DNA from 2 places in the Oenococcus sp. genome. Region 2 is predicted to be linked to the other one. Evidence: predicted binding sites of a transcription regulator. Region 2 holds the regulator's gene; the other holds the start of a gene.
What was found. The regulator Rex, encoded in region 2, represses fermentation and respiration genes when NADH is low (regulators of the CRP and FNR family bind a similar motif). The targets are predictions, from matches to a motif close to TTGTGAANTANTTCACAA.
Positions count from the first base shown of each region.

Region 1: the regulator Rex is predicted to act here: its motif matches at 1,970-1,987, upstream of ABF487_RS02555 ((S)-acetoin forming diacetyl reductase).

Region 1 is NZ_JBDNNF010000002.1:26,912-34,304, reverse strand. Features, by position in the region: partial or broken gene ABF487_RS02570 (aldo/keto reductase) at 1-615, opposite strand, end outside; gene ABF487_RS02565 (nitroreductase family protein) at 696-1,304, opposite strand; gene ABF487_RS02560 (Rrf2 family transcriptional regulator) at 1,467-1,907, shown strand; gene ABF487_RS02555 ((S)-acetoin forming diacetyl reductase) at 2,016-2,795, shown strand; gene ABF487_RS02550 (GNAT family N-acetyltransferase) at 2,896-3,387, shown strand; gene ABF487_RS02545 (hypothetical protein) at 3,749-3,970, shown strand; gene ABF487_RS02540 (hypothetical protein) at 4,098-4,412, shown strand; gene ABF487_RS02535 (DUF3021 domain-containing protein) at 4,592-4,987, opposite strand; gene ABF487_RS02530 (LytTR family DNA-binding domain-containing protein) at 4,999-5,448, opposite strand; gene ABF487_RS02525 (ABC transporter permease) at 5,496-6,356, opposite strand; gene ABF487_RS02520 (ABC transporter ATP-binding protein) at 6,356-7,249, opposite strand.
Region 2 is NZ_JBDNNF010000001.1:30,021-37,413, reverse strand. Features, by position in the region: gene galE (UDP-glucose 4-epimerase GalE) at 1-568, shown strand, start outside; gene tsaB (tRNA (adenosine(37)-N6)-threonylcarbamoyltransferase complex dimerization subunit type 1 TsaB) at 568-1,290, shown strand; gene rimI (ribosomal protein S18-alanine N-acetyltransferase) at 1,274-1,789, shown strand; gene tsaD (tRNA (adenosine(37)-N6)-threonylcarbamoyltransferase complex transferase subunit TsaD) at 1,786-2,811, shown strand; gene ABF487_RS00125 (redox-sensing transcriptional repressor Rex) at 2,891-3,556, shown strand; gene ABF487_RS00120 (GroES family chaperonin) at 3,670-3,945, shown strand; gene groL (chaperonin GroEL) at 3,949-5,580, shown strand; partial or broken gene pnuC (nicotinamide riboside transporter PnuC) at 5,676-6,435, shown strand; gene rpsD (30S ribosomal protein S4) at 6,525-7,139, opposite strand.

The DNA.
Region 1 (7,393 bases), on a different contig from region 2:
TAGCTGCTAATTTAATTAACGTATCGTTTTTCAGCATTTGACTGGCACGTCCTAACGGGCTCCAGTCTTCAGTCAAAATATTGTGCTTTGTGTCATAATCGCGCTGTGATTGCTGATTGAAGTATGGGTGGAGCTCAATTTGGTTAATTACAGGCATAACGCCTGTCTCTTTTTCCAACTTGTCTAAGTGTTCAGGCAGAAAATTGCAGACCCCAATCGAGCGAATCAAGCCAAATTTCTGAGCTTGAATCAGTGCCTGCCAAGCTTCGACATATTGGCCGCGCTTAGGATTAGGCCAGTGCAGCAGATACAGATCGTAATAATCCAATCCTGCTCGATAAAGTGATTCCTGAATCGTGCTGATCGCATCTTGAAAGCCATAGTGCCTGCCTGGTAATTTAGAAGTAATAATCAAGTCGGCACGATTGATGCCAGCCCGTTTAACAGCTTGACCTAATGCGCCTTCATTTTCATAATTAAAAGCAGAATCCAGCAAACGATAACCAGCCTGAATGCCGGAAACAATCGTATTCACCCCTTGTGTACCGTTCAGCAGGTAAGTACCAAACCAACTTTAGGCAAACGCAATCCGTCGCTTAATACATAATTTTCCATGAATTTAATGCCTCCATGACCCATATTTTAGTTGAAGGAGCATGTCAATAGACAAAAATCACAAATAATTGGTCTAAATTTTAGTTATAGCGTACTTTAAAACGCAGATCATCTGCCAGATAATCTTTATCGTCAGCCGGTGCTTCAATAGACCCAAAAGGCATTTGTGCTCTTAAAATCCAGCCATCGGGAACTTGAAAGGCTTGTTTGATCTGATCATCAATTAAAGGATTGTAGTGCTGCAGACTGGCTCCTAGCCCAACATTAGCCAAGGCTGTCCAGACATTGATTTCAGCTCCGCCTAGCCCCTGTTCAGACCAATCTCGGAAATTATCTTTATAAAGGGTAAATTGTGCCATATCTTTTTCAATCGTCGGCTGATCCGAGAAATAAAGAATTGTACCAAAACCAGCCTTAAAAGCGTCAATCTTAGCCTTTGTCTGCTCATATGCCTCTTGGTTGGGTACTTCTGCTTTCAAGCGTTCTGCGATAATTTTCCAGACCAGATCAGATGACTTGCCAAATAAAATGATGGACCGCACAGTCTGGTTATTAAAAGCCGTTGGCGATTCTTTAATGACTTGCTCAACCAAATCCGTAATTTCTTCTTTGCTGTAATTGACGTTCTTTCCGATAGTCCGAATGGAACGCCGGCTTTTCAATAATTCAAGGTAACTGTGATCAATCATACTGATAGAATCTCCCATATTTTTAGATTAAGATGTTACTTTTTTTATAACATGTTAGATTCTATGCCTGCCAATATCACTTGTCAATGAGCTTCAAAGAGCCTTGTTGACAAAGAATGTGTTATATAATAAGTGACAACTATTAAGGTGAAAGAAAGGATTATGGCTAATACACAGCTTTGTGATGCCACTCATGTGCTGGCTTATATCGCAATCAACAACAAATCCCAAGTTAAAAGTGCTCAAATTGCAGAAAGCCTCCAGACTGCCCCTAGTCTGGTAAGACGTATTATGAGCCGTTTGTCCAAAGCGGGCCTGATCAATACCGTACAAGGCGCGACTCAGCCTATGTTGTCCAGGCCGGCAAATAAAATTTCGCTGCTGGATATCTATTTGGCCTTGGATGAACACCCTGAGCTTCTTAAAATTGACCAGCATACCTCGCCGGATTGCCCGATCGGCAAACAAATTCCGACTATTGTTCACCACTATTATGACGAAATACAAAACGCTGCACAGGCCAAAATGGCTGTGATTTCCTTGCAAGATATTGTTTCCGACATCAAATTGTCTAGAAAACAATCAATTGCAGAGACTAAATAACAGACTTTGGAAATTTTCATTTAATACATTGTGAAATTTTGCCTTTTTTGCTATAATTGCACTTGTGATTTATTGTACATTAAGGATTTAAGGAGAGCTAAAGGAAAAATGTCGGATAAAGTTGCAGTTGTTACGGGCGCCGGTCAAGGTATCGGCGAAGCCATCGCTAAGCGTTTGGCAAAAGATGGTTTTAAAGTTGGTTTGGTCGGCCGTCACGTTGAAAAAGTCGATGCAGTCGCCAAGAACATCAATGATGAATTTGGGGCCGACACAGCCTTTGCAGTCAAGGGCGATGTTTCCAAGCGCGATGAAGTTTTCGCTGCTGTCGAGAAAATCAGCGACAAATTCGGTGATTTGAATGTGATCGTAAATAATGCCGGCGTTGCACCAACGACACCGATTATGGAAGTCACTGAAGATGACATGGAATGGACATGGAAAATCAACGTTGACGGTGTTATTTGGGGCACACAAGCCGCAGTGACAGCTTTCAAGAAGTTTAACCATGGTGGTAAAATTATCAATGCCACTTCACAAGCTGGTGTTCAGGGTAACCCTAGCTTGACTGTCTATGGTTCAACCAAATTCGCGATTCGCGGTATCACGCAGACAACTGCCAAAGAACTTGCAGCTTCCAATATTACGGTTAATGCCTATGCGCCCGGTATCGTTAAGACACCTATGATGGAAGACATTGCCCACGAAGTTGGCCAAAATGCTGGCAAAGACGACGAATGGGGTATGGCACAATTTGCCAAGGGAATCGCTTTAGGCAAACTATCCGAGCCAGAAGACGTTGCCAGTGTTGCTTCATTTTTGGCTGGGCCTGATTCAAATTACATCACCGGTCAGACAATCATTGTCGATGGTGGTATGGTATTTAACTAATTTTCTGATTGAAAAAGCCTGCATGCGCGGGCTTTTTTGTTACGTTCTTTTTTAGATGCGGTAAGATTTTATAAACGAGATAATCAAAAACGAGTAGAGCATGCAGATAAGAGACATTCAGGCTAGAGATGATGCGCCTTTAGAAGCCATCATCCAAAATAATTTAAAACACTTCGCACTGGACATCCCAGGAACCGCATACTTTGATCCAGAGTTGGCTCATTTAAGCCGTTTTTACGCTGCGGCCAAAAATCGTGCCTACTTCGTATTAACGGATGAACAAGACAACGCGCTTGGCGGCTGCGGGATCGCCGAATTCGATAGCACGCATCATATCGCCGAACTTCAAAAATTGTATTTATCCGATCAGGTAAAAGGCCAACATTATAGTTACGATCTGCTGCATCAGGCCTTGGTTTTTGCCAAGCATGCCGGCTATTTGTCCGTCTATTTGGAGACGCATCATCGTTTAAAAGCCGCCGTACATATCTATGAAAAGCTCGCCTTTAAAAAATTGTCCGCTGCCTTGTCGGGTTCTTTGCACAACAGCATGGATCTGTTTTACATGAAAGATTTGACAACCTTTGCATAATAAAAAACAACCCCACCAGCAGTGACGAATCATATGGTTTTACCCAACTCTTCAAGACTGTGAACATTTAACGAACAACTGATTCTAAAGCAATGACGCTCCATTGATCACGTCGCTAAATGCTGATGAGATTGCTCCCGGGTCCTTTGAGATCCAACTTTGCTCATTCGCGAAATCTTTAACAGTGAATCCAATCACCGCTTGTGATCTCCTTGACCCTGATTTAATTATAACAGCTTTCGTCGCTTAATGAAAGCGCTTTCTAAAAAATCTTCCTCTTCTCTTCCTTTAATATTCCTTTAGGCTGCCTTTGATAAAATGAAGCCGGTTATTAATCTAATCAAACACAGAGGAGTGCAATATGTTTAATCTCATCAAGGATTTATTAAAGGACAATGATCATGTGCTTGTCACTTTTACAAATGGCCAATCTCGTGAAATAAAGAAAATCGATCAGTTGCCTGATAACACAAATATTTTCAAAAGCACCGATACGGCAGATTACAAAGTTTATTTTCGTGAAGCAAGCATCGTGACAATTGTACCTGAAGCCAAGCCCACTCAAATCGATCCATTAATCTAAAAAGCCAAATTTGGAAGGGCTTTTTTATTTAGTCGTCTGTCTTTGCCATTTTGTGACGTGTTTATAAACAGTTAATTTTCATTTTGTATGTTAAAAACCGAGTATTTTTTTAAAGCGTGGAGGTTTTATGAAAATTGATAATTACGTCGCAGAAAATGAAAAGAAACAAACAACAGCCAAACGAATTAAAAGCCTTAAAATGATGAGCAAATTCGCCATTCTGGCTTGTTCGCTTATGTATATTTCCTATATCCCACAAATTATGTCCAATTTCTCCGGGAATCCGGTTTCACCCATTCAGCCTGCTGTGGCCACGATTAACGCAACTCTTTGGGTGGCCTACGGCTGGTTAAAAACTTACAAAGATTGGCCGGTCATCATTTCAAACGCACCCGGCATCCTTTTCGGATTAGTCACTTTTGTAACGGTTTACGTGCATTAACGGTTCCTGTTAGGTGGTTAAAAAAGTTATTTTTTGAGATATTTTTAGAAAATTATCATCAAAATATTGTATTATCCACCCACTTTATGGACATTATTCCTAAAAAATGAAAACAGATCAATTTTATCTAAAGTCATGTTCAAACTTTTCTACGTGCCAATAATCGCGATGAACTCGCATTATTTTGTATGATGCCTACTTTGTAATTTTCGGTTAATAGCCAGCACATCTTGATTGATTTGCGTGGTCACAACAACCCATACGCCGATATAAATAATCACAAATGTCAGCCACCACATTTCCCAGGAATTGATTAAAAAGTGATTGACTAGGCTGTAGACGAAAACAAGGGCAGCCGTTAGAACAAAATGAATCACCAACTGACTGGCAAAATTTAAATAATCGTCTAATTCGAAAATCATCGAAACAAGACCGATCGAAGCACCCATAAGCAAGGTGCTGACGATTTCCAGTTTTGAAAAATTCACCGATCCGGAGAAAAGTTTGCCAATCAAATAAATTGATGATGCAAAACCAATCCCGATTAAAATATATCTGATAACTTTTTTCAACATGAGGCTCCTGGTCAAATCCCTAATTTATGTTTCAAATTAACAAGATATCTTCTGCTGATCGGCAATTTCTGACCATTAGTCATAACTGCGACCGGATTGCCGATAAAAACAGTTTCCAAGGATTGCAGAAAATTAAGATTGATGACTGTGGCACGACCGATTTGAATAAAATCACTATCTAAGTGCTCTAAAATTTTATAGAACCTACCACGAGCCGTCAGAACGCTTGCGTCGCTCGTCACCCTCAATTCATCATGAAACACCTCAATCAACATAATATTTTTCTGATGAACCACTCTAACGGACTCGCCGTCATTAAAAGACAAAATGTCGCTAATTTTGTCGTACTTGTCCAAATAATCGTTGATTTTTTGAATCTCGGCCGTATATGCCACTGCTTCGATGACGATATTAACTTGATTGGCCGGCAAGGTTTTATTGGGTAAAAAAGAAATATGCAAATCGGCCTCCCTTATAAAATAAAGTCATTATAAAACACTTGCGGCGCTCACGCCTGTCTGCTGTTGACCCAACGGTTCTTGGCAAGCACTAGCACTAAGGCAATGACCGTCACAGCCGCTAAGACAATAAATTCTTGAGTAAAGGTGGTCATAGATTCCCATTGATAACCAATGCCCAGCATTTTTTTAAACAAGGCCAATTGCCCTTCTTTGACATGGCGAAAAGAAACGACAATCTGGGGCTGCATTAAAATTCGTCGAAAGAGAGACGCTGAATAAGCGCCAGGGTAAAGCTTAATCAAGTTTTGAGCAAAAGCTGGCAGTGTACCGATGGGAATATAAATACCCGCTAAAAATCCTGAGGCTGTTCCGACAATGGATCCAATAATCGACAAAGTTGTTACTTTTTTGACACAAGAAATAATCGCAAGATTCAAGGCTGTTGCACACAATCCGTTCAAAAAAATAATCGCTATCAAAGCTGGCAGTGTCCTTAGTCTTATTTGAATTTTGTCGGCAAAACCGAAATAACCGGCAGCGACCAACAACACAGCCAGTTGCATAATCACCGCAATCAAGACTGCGCTTAAAAAATAACCCAATTGAATCCAAGCTGATTTGGTTGGCGTGACAAGAAAATCCTGCAACTGATGCCCTTGCCGATCACGGACTAACTGTTCAATGGCATTGAGACTTGCCGTCGTCGCTGTGACAGACATCATGCCGCCTATGAGCCAAGGATCAAGTAATTGAATCGCATCAGGCAGATTCGACCAATTTTTTTGCATGCCGTTTTTCAAAAAAACAAGATAGAGTCCCAGCACGATCAAAGCGCTCATCAGCGAAAAAAGGACACTCGCACGATTTCTAAAATACAATTTAAGATTTCTTTCGGTAATAGCTAACATTAACGGATCTCCTTCCCTGTCAAAGCCATAAACATATCGTCAATCATGCCTGGACGGAATTCAAAATTTTTAATTTTATCGGCAAAATCCGATAATAAATGAATTGCGTCTGCAGCGTTATCCACTCGCACAACAATTTTCCAATCAGTCAGCTGGCGGCTAAACTGTTTGGGAAGCTGCTGATTGAGTTGCGGCAGTTCATCAGAAAAAAGTGTTAATTGGCTTTTTGCAAAACGTTTTTTTAAATCTGCAGCTGTACCCTGCGCGATGATCTGACCATGATCAATGATATCGACTTGATCAGCCTGTTCAGCCTCTTCTAAGTAATGAGTTGTCAAAAAGATCGTCATCCCCTCTTTTTTACGCATTAATGACAGCATCTGCCAAATTAAGCTGCGCGTTTGAATGTCCAAGCCAGTCGTCGGTTCGTCCAAAAAGAGAATTTTAGGCTGATTAATCAGAGCTCGAGCAATATCAACACGCCGTTTTTGCCCGCCAGAAAGCGATCCGTATTTTTGATTCTGAAAGTCTTGTGCATGAACTTGATTGATCAGTTCAGACACGCCGTTTTTGGATTGGCCTCGATATAATTTCCAACGAACCAGTAAATTTTCCCGGACCGTCAAATCTGCATCCATGACACTTTCTTGAAAAACGACAGCAATCTGCTCACGAATTTTTTCTGGCAGCTGTTGGCCATTGATTTCAATACTGCCAGCCGTCGGCTTTAAAAGAGTTGTCAGCATCTTAATCGTTGTCGATTTTCCGGCTCCGTTTGGGCCCAAAAAAGCAATTAAGGAACCGCCTTTTTTAATAGTCAAATCTATGCCTTTGACCGCTTGACGATGACTGTAGTTTTTCTTTAATCCTTGTACTTTTAACACGTCTATCATCCACACATCCTCCGTCTCTTTGCGACAAGAAAAAGTGTAAACAACTAGCAATGCTGAAAAGGTTCGCTGCCGATGAGTGGTCGAAAAAGGCCAACAAGCGGTTAAAATAAAGGATCGATTGAATCTCGCTAGCAGCAATCTTAG
Region 2 (7,393 bases):
GACAAAACTGCAGATGGAAGAAATCATGGGTTGGTGCGATCAAGCCTACGGTATCAAGGGGGTTGCACTGCGTTATTTCAATGTTGCCGGTGCCAAACCAGATGGTTCGATCGGAGAAGACCATAATCCCGAAAGCCACATGATTCCTAATATTTTAAAGACAGCTCAAGGCAAAAAAGATAAAATGGTCATCTTTGGGGATGATTATAATACGCCTGACGGCACCAACGTGCGCGATTATGTCCATGTCGTTGATCTAGCAGATGCCCACGTCCTGGCTTTAGGCTATCTGCAGCGGGAAAACAAATCTAATCGTTTCAACCTGGGTACTGAGCAGGGGATGTCAAACAAGCAGCTGATTGATGCTGCTAAAAAAATTACTGGTGTTGATTTTAAAGTCGAAGTCGGCCCTCGCCGCGCTGGTGATCCGGATGCTCTTGTTGCCAGTCCTAAAAAGGCCAAGGAAGTGCTGGGTTGGGATCCTAAACTCAGTAATGTGGAAGACGAAATGAAAACGGCCTGGAATTGGATGACAAAGCATCCTAACGGCTACGATGATCAAAAATAATGAAGATTTTATCGATTGATACAAGTGGATCAAGTTTAAATGTTGGCCTGTTAGATTCTTCGACCGGCCTTTTTTTTGCACACGAACACACAACAGACGAAGCGCGCACGCATTCAATGAAAATTCTGCCGGCCATTCAGGCATTGATGACAAAAGCCGGATGGTCCTTTGACCAATTGGAAAGGATTGCATTGACGGCTGGGCCTGGGTCTTTTACCGGTCTTCGAATAGGCGCGGCTGTGGCCAAAATGATCGCTGGCCAGACATCAGCTGAATTAGTTCCTGTATCAACGCTGGAAATGATTGCCCTTAGTGCGCGTTCATCAGCTGCAACTAGCTATCTGCCGATGATCAATGCCCGCAACCACAATGTTTTTGCTGCTATTTGCCGCCCAGGGAAGCCTTTGGATGATGAAGGGCATTGGCCATTTGCAGATTTTTTGTCCAAAGCTCCGAAAAACAGTATTTTTGTCTTCGAACAGGGGACAGGTGATGATTTTAAAGCGGAAATCCAAACAGCAGGATTGAAGTTTATCGAACAGCCATCAGAAAAACTCATTGATGCCAAATTATTAGCACAGCAAGGCTTATCAGCCGCAAGGGCTGATGCTGATAGTTTTGCGCCGCGTTATTTGCGCAAGACGGCTGCTGAAATGGCTTGGCTGAAAAAACATCCGGACGCCGGTGATGGAGACTACGCCAAATATGTTTCTGAAGTCTAAAAAAATCGAAGGATTTACTGAGCATGAGATTTCGATTGCCGGGAAAAAAGTGTTGATTCGACAGGCGGACCTAGAGGACAGCAAAAAACTTGTTGCTATTGAGGAAGCTGTTTATACTGGACTAGCTCCCTGGAATCAATTGGCTTTTGTGACTGAGATTGCTTACGGCCGGCACAATTTATATCTTTCGGCCAGTGTCGAGAGACAGGCGATTGCATTTATTGGATTGACATATCGCCGCAACAGCAAGGACTTGCATATTACAAATATTGCTGTGCTGCCAATATGGCAAAGCAAAGGGTTAGGCAGTTACTTGCTGAACTATGCTGGGAAAATCGCCCAACTAAATCATTTGCAGCGCCTCACGCTGGAAGTACGCCGGTCTAACGCACATGCACGCCGTTTATATGAAAAAATTGGTTTTAAGAAAAAATCGGAATTGATTGGTTACTATAATGATGATCACGAAGATGCAATAGAAATGGAGTGGCTGTTTTGACAGCAAAACAAGATAATTTAATTTTGGCCTTTGAGTCTTCGGCGGATGAGACCAGTGCAGCAGTTGTAAAAAACGGTCACGAAATTCTCAGTAATATTGTGGCAACGCAAATTGCCAGTCATCAACGCTTTGGCGGGATTGTCCCCGAGGTCGCCAGCAGGCACCATTTGGAGTGGATCAACCGTGTGACAAAAGAAGCCCTGCAGGAGGCATCCGTAACTGATCCGGCTGCACAACTATCGGCAGTGGCTGCGACATACGGCCCTGGGCTGGTTGGTTCTTTATTGATTGGCTTAATGGCCGGTAAAACGTTTGCGATGGTTCACGACCTGCCCTTTATTGCTGTTAATCACTTAGCAGGGCATATCAGCGCAGCTAATTTTGTCCAGCCGACCAGTTATCCAGCCATGGCTGTGATGGTTTCTGGCGGACATACCGAATTACTTTGGATGGCAAAGGAAAACTCTTTTCAAATTATCGGCACAACTCTAGATGATGCCGCCGGCGAGGCTTTTGATAAAGTGGGCCGCATTCTCGGGCTGAATTATCCTGCCGGCAAAGAAATGCAGGAAATGGCAGCAAAGGGGCAAGCCAACATTCATTTTCCGATCGCACACACGGAAAACACCTTTGATTTTTCTTTTTCCGGCTTGAAGTCGTCTGTTTTAAATTATGTGCATCATGCTGATCAGCTTTCCGAGCAGATTAATAAAAATGATGTTGCGGCGAGTTTTCAAAAAGCGGTTGTGGAAGCGATTATTGAAAAAACCGAAGCCGCAATTCAAGTGTTTCAACCCGTGCAGCTTCTTCTAGGTGGTGGTGTTGCGGCAAATCTAGCTTTGCGCACAGCGATTGAGCATCTGGCCCAGACCTATCATTTGAAACTGACAGAGGCGCCGATTTCACTGGCAGGTGATAATGCGGCGATGATTGGTGCAGCCGCGTATCTGAATTTTAAAGCCGGCCGTTTTTCAGGGCTGGATTTGAATACGGATCCATCTCTGAATTTTTCGAGAATGTGATTATTTCACATTTTTTGTGATTTTTTTATCTAGTTCGTTTACAATGTAATAGAAATGGTTCTGGGGGACTTTAAAGGATATGACTTCTGAAAATCAAATACCGCGGGCGACTGCACAACGTTTGCCGATTTATTATTATTATTTATCCACATTGAATGATGCTGGTATCAAGCGGATCAATTCCAGCGAAATTTCTGAGGCGATTAAGTTCGATGCAGCTACAGTTCGCCGCGACTTCTCTTACTTTGGCGCTTTGGGCAAACGCGGATTCGGTTACGATGTCAGCGCGCTCTTAAGCTTCTTTAGTAAGGTATTGTCGCAAGATAAGCTGAACAAAGTGGCCGTGGTTGGTGTTGGAAATCTAGGCCAGGCTTTGATGAAAAATAATTTCAGTCATACCAGCAATATTGAAATCGTCATGGGCTTTGATGCTGACGATGATAAGCGCTCGATCAAGCTGGTAAACGAAATGGGAAAATCGGTTCCAGTTTATCATGTTAAAGAATTGGCAGAACGGCTGCATGCCAACAATATTACGATCGCTATTCTGACAGTGCCGGAAAAAGCAGCTCAAGAAGTGACCGATCAATTAGTTGCAGCTGGTATCAAGGGAATTTTGAACTTCTCACCGATTCGGATCACGGTACCATCCAGTGTCCGTGTTCAGAATGTCGATTTGACGACCGGTATGCAGACTTTGATCTATTTTGTGGATAATTTTAAGAACATTAAAAGCGCTAAATAAAGCGTTTTTTTATTATTTTCTAAAATAGTCAGGATTTGTCAAAAAGTTTGACCTTTTTTGACCAATTGCGTTATAATTTTACGCGGAACAAATTAAAGGAGGTTTTTAAATTCATGATTAAACCATTAGGTGATCGAATTGTTCTTAGTATTGACCAGCCCGAAGAAGAAAAGGTTGGTGGGATTTTAATTGCAAACAACGCCAAAGAAAAACCAGTTACAGGTTCTGTTGTGGCAGTTTCTGAAACGGGAATTGGGGATACTGAAGCTCCTAAGTCTGTCAAAGTCGGCGACAAAGTAATGTTTGATAAATACGCCGGTTCACAAGTTACGATCGATGGAGAAGATTATCTCATCGTTCACGAAAAAGATATTCTGGGGGTTTTGTAATTCATGGCTAAAGAAGTACGTTTTTCTGAAGATGCCCGCACACGTATGCAGGCAGGAATCGACAAGTTGGCAAATGCTGTTAAGACAACGATTGGTCCTAAGGGACGCAATGTTGTTTTGGAGCAGAATTACGGTACACCAACGATTACAAATGATGGTGTCACAATTGCCAAAGCCATCGAATTAGACGACCATTACGAAAATATGGGTGCCAAGCTCGTGACTGAAGCCGCTTCTAAAACTAATGATGTTGCCGGTGATGGTACGACAACTGCGACTGTTCTGACACAAGCAATCGTTAACGAAGGCTTGAAGAACGTGACAGCTGGTGCTAATCCTGTCGGCATTCGTGCCGGTATTGAAAAAGCCACTGCCGCCGCTGTATCTGCTTTGAAAAAGGAATCTCATGAAGTTAAAGACTCTTCTTCTATTCAGCAAATTGCTTCGATTTCGGCTGCAAATGAAGAGACGGGCAAGTTGATTGCTGATGCTATGGAAAAAGTTGGTCATGATGGCGTCATCACGATCGAAGAGTCCAAGGGTATCGAGACCGAATTAGACGTCGTTGAAGGTATGCAGTTCGATCGTGGATACATGAGTCAATATTTTGTCACAGATAACGACAAAATGGAGACTAACCTGGATAATCCTTATTTGCTGATTACCGACCAGAAGATCGGCAATATCCAAGATATTCTGCCTGTTTTGCAAAGCGTTGTTGAACAAGGCCGTTCGCTTTTGATCATCGCTGATGATATTACAGGCGAAGCATTGCCAACACTTGTTTTGAACAAACTGCGCGGTACCTTTAATGTTGCTGCTGTCAAAGCGCCTGGATTTGGCGATCGCCGTAAGGCACAATTACAGGATCTGGCCATTTTGACTGGCGGTACTGTGATTACTGAAGACTTGGGCCTTCAATTGAAGGATGTCGCCATTGACCAATTAGGCCAGGCAAACCGTGTCAATATCACAAAAGACAAGACCACGATTGTTGAAGGCAAAGGTGATAAATCTGCCTTGGCTGACCGCATCAAGGGTATTCGTCAAGAGATTGAAAATACGACTTCTGATTTTGATAAAGAAAAGCTGCAGGAACGTTTGGCCAAACTGGCTGGCGGTGTTGCTGTTGTCAGAGTCGGTGCTGCAACCGAAACTGAATTAAAAGAGAAGAAATATCGTATTGAAGATGCTTTGAATGCAACTCGTGCCGCTGTTGAAGAAGGCTTTGTTGCTGGTGGCGGTACTGCTTTGATCGATGCTATCCCAGAAGTCAAAAAAGTGACTGATGGTTTGTCGGGCGATGAAGCTACTGGTGCCCGCATTGTTCTGCGTGCTTTGGAGGAACCACTTCGTCAGATCGTTGAGAATGCTGGCCTTGAAGGTTCTGTCATTGCTCAGCGTGCTAAGACTGAAGATCCAGAAGTCGGCTATAACGCTGCAACTGGCGAATGGGTAAACATGATTCAGGCCGGCATTGTTGATCCAACTAAAGTTACTCGCTCAGCTTTGCAGAATGCTGCTTCTGTTTCGGCTATGATTCTGACTACCGAAGCTGTTGTTTCCGAGCTTCCTAAAAAAGATGAACCTGCTGCACCAGCTGGAGCCGGTGCAGGCATGCCAGGTATGATGTAAACTTATTTTTCACATAAAATCCCGGATTGTTCCGGGATTTTTTTGTTATTCTTATATCTTGTGTTCACAAAAATGCTTGATGGAGGAGGAAAAAAATTATGACGCAGCACACTTTTTTTGATCTATTCAAACCATCCTGGTACATTCACCAAATGTCCGGTTGGTCAAGGTCTTCATATATTCTTTTGATTTTTGGCTATCTATTTATTGCCTGGCAGACTTTTACAAGTCCGCTCAGTACGATTGCAATTTGGACATTTATTGCGGCCATCCTTGGTTTTACAACCACCTTGGCAATTACGAATACTCGTCCGCTAAACGGCGTCTTCGGCTTAATTTCGGCCCTGATTTATATCGTGGTGGCTGTAGCGGCACACAATCCATCGGATGGCCATTCTGCAGGCCGTTTACATCGTCTTGCTGGATATTCCAGTATTGATTTCGCCTAATTGGGCGATCGACGTGGAAAAGAAAGTTCGGCGGATTGCTGAAGTTGATCAGCGTGGCGAAAAACATTCAGCTGCCTATTGGTATCGTTTATTTGCATTTTCTTTTATTGCAGCCTGGATTCTGCTTTATTTATTTGAAATTTATATCACTAAAACACCTCGTCCAATGATTGATTCTTTCACGGCTGCTATTGGTATCACGGGTGCTTTGTTAACAACTTTGCGTTTCTCAGAATCTTATTATTTTTGGATTATCCAAGGATTGGCACAAGTGATTTTGTGGGGAATTACAGCAGCACAAGGGGATGCTTCTCTAGTCCTATTCTTCACTTATATGCTTTACTTGGCTAATGATGCAGTTGCTTTATTGGACAAACGAATTGCTTGGTTTCACCATGCAAACTAAAAAGACCGAATATGCGGTCTTTTTTTGTGTCACGACATAAGGCAATTGAATACAAAAAAGACCAGCAATCTGATTGCTGGTCTTTTCAATTAACCAAGACGGTTGTAATATTCAACGATCAGAGATTCGTTAATATCAGCACCGAGTTCTTCGCGCTCTGGGAATCGAACTAATTTGCCTTCCAGCTTATCAGCATCGAATTCAACGAAAGGTGTGTTATGCAGAGATGACTCAACTGCGTTAATAATTGGAGTGATCTTCTTGGAACGGTCGCGAACGGAAATCATTTCTCCGGGCTTGACTTCAAAAGAAGGGATCGTCACACGCTTGCCGTCAACCAGGATATGGCCATGATTGACAAGCTGGCGTGACTGAGCACGTGTAGTTGCTAAACCAAGACGGTAGACAACTGAATCCAAACGTGTCTCCAATAAAATTAAGAAATTAGTACCGTGCAAGCCCTGACGGATCTTGCCGGCTTTTAAGAACAAATTATGGAATTGACGCTCAGTCAATCCATAGGTGAAACGAAGCTTCTGCTTTTCACGCAATTGCGTTGCATATTCAGAAAACTTAGGGCGGCGGCCGGTATTACCGTGGTCGCCAGGTGCATAAGGGCGTTTTGCCAATTCCTTGCCAGTTCCCGAAAGGGAAATGCCAAGACGACGGCTTAAACGCCACTTTGGTCCGGTATAACGTGACATATTTTCTCCATTCTGTTGTAAATGGGCTAAACCAAGATTCGTGCAAAACAGCTTCGGTTCTACAGCTTGCCTACTCAAAGATTTGCTTTGAAACTGACTTGTTGACGAGCTTCTCGTTTAACTGCTGCAAACAACCCTTATATACTACACGGATTTTGGTTTTTAAGCAAGCTGAGCCGCTTCCCACGTTCGTGTGAAGGCGAACTAGATTTTAAGAAAAGCTGATGTTCTTCAAGAATCAGGCAAACAAGTCA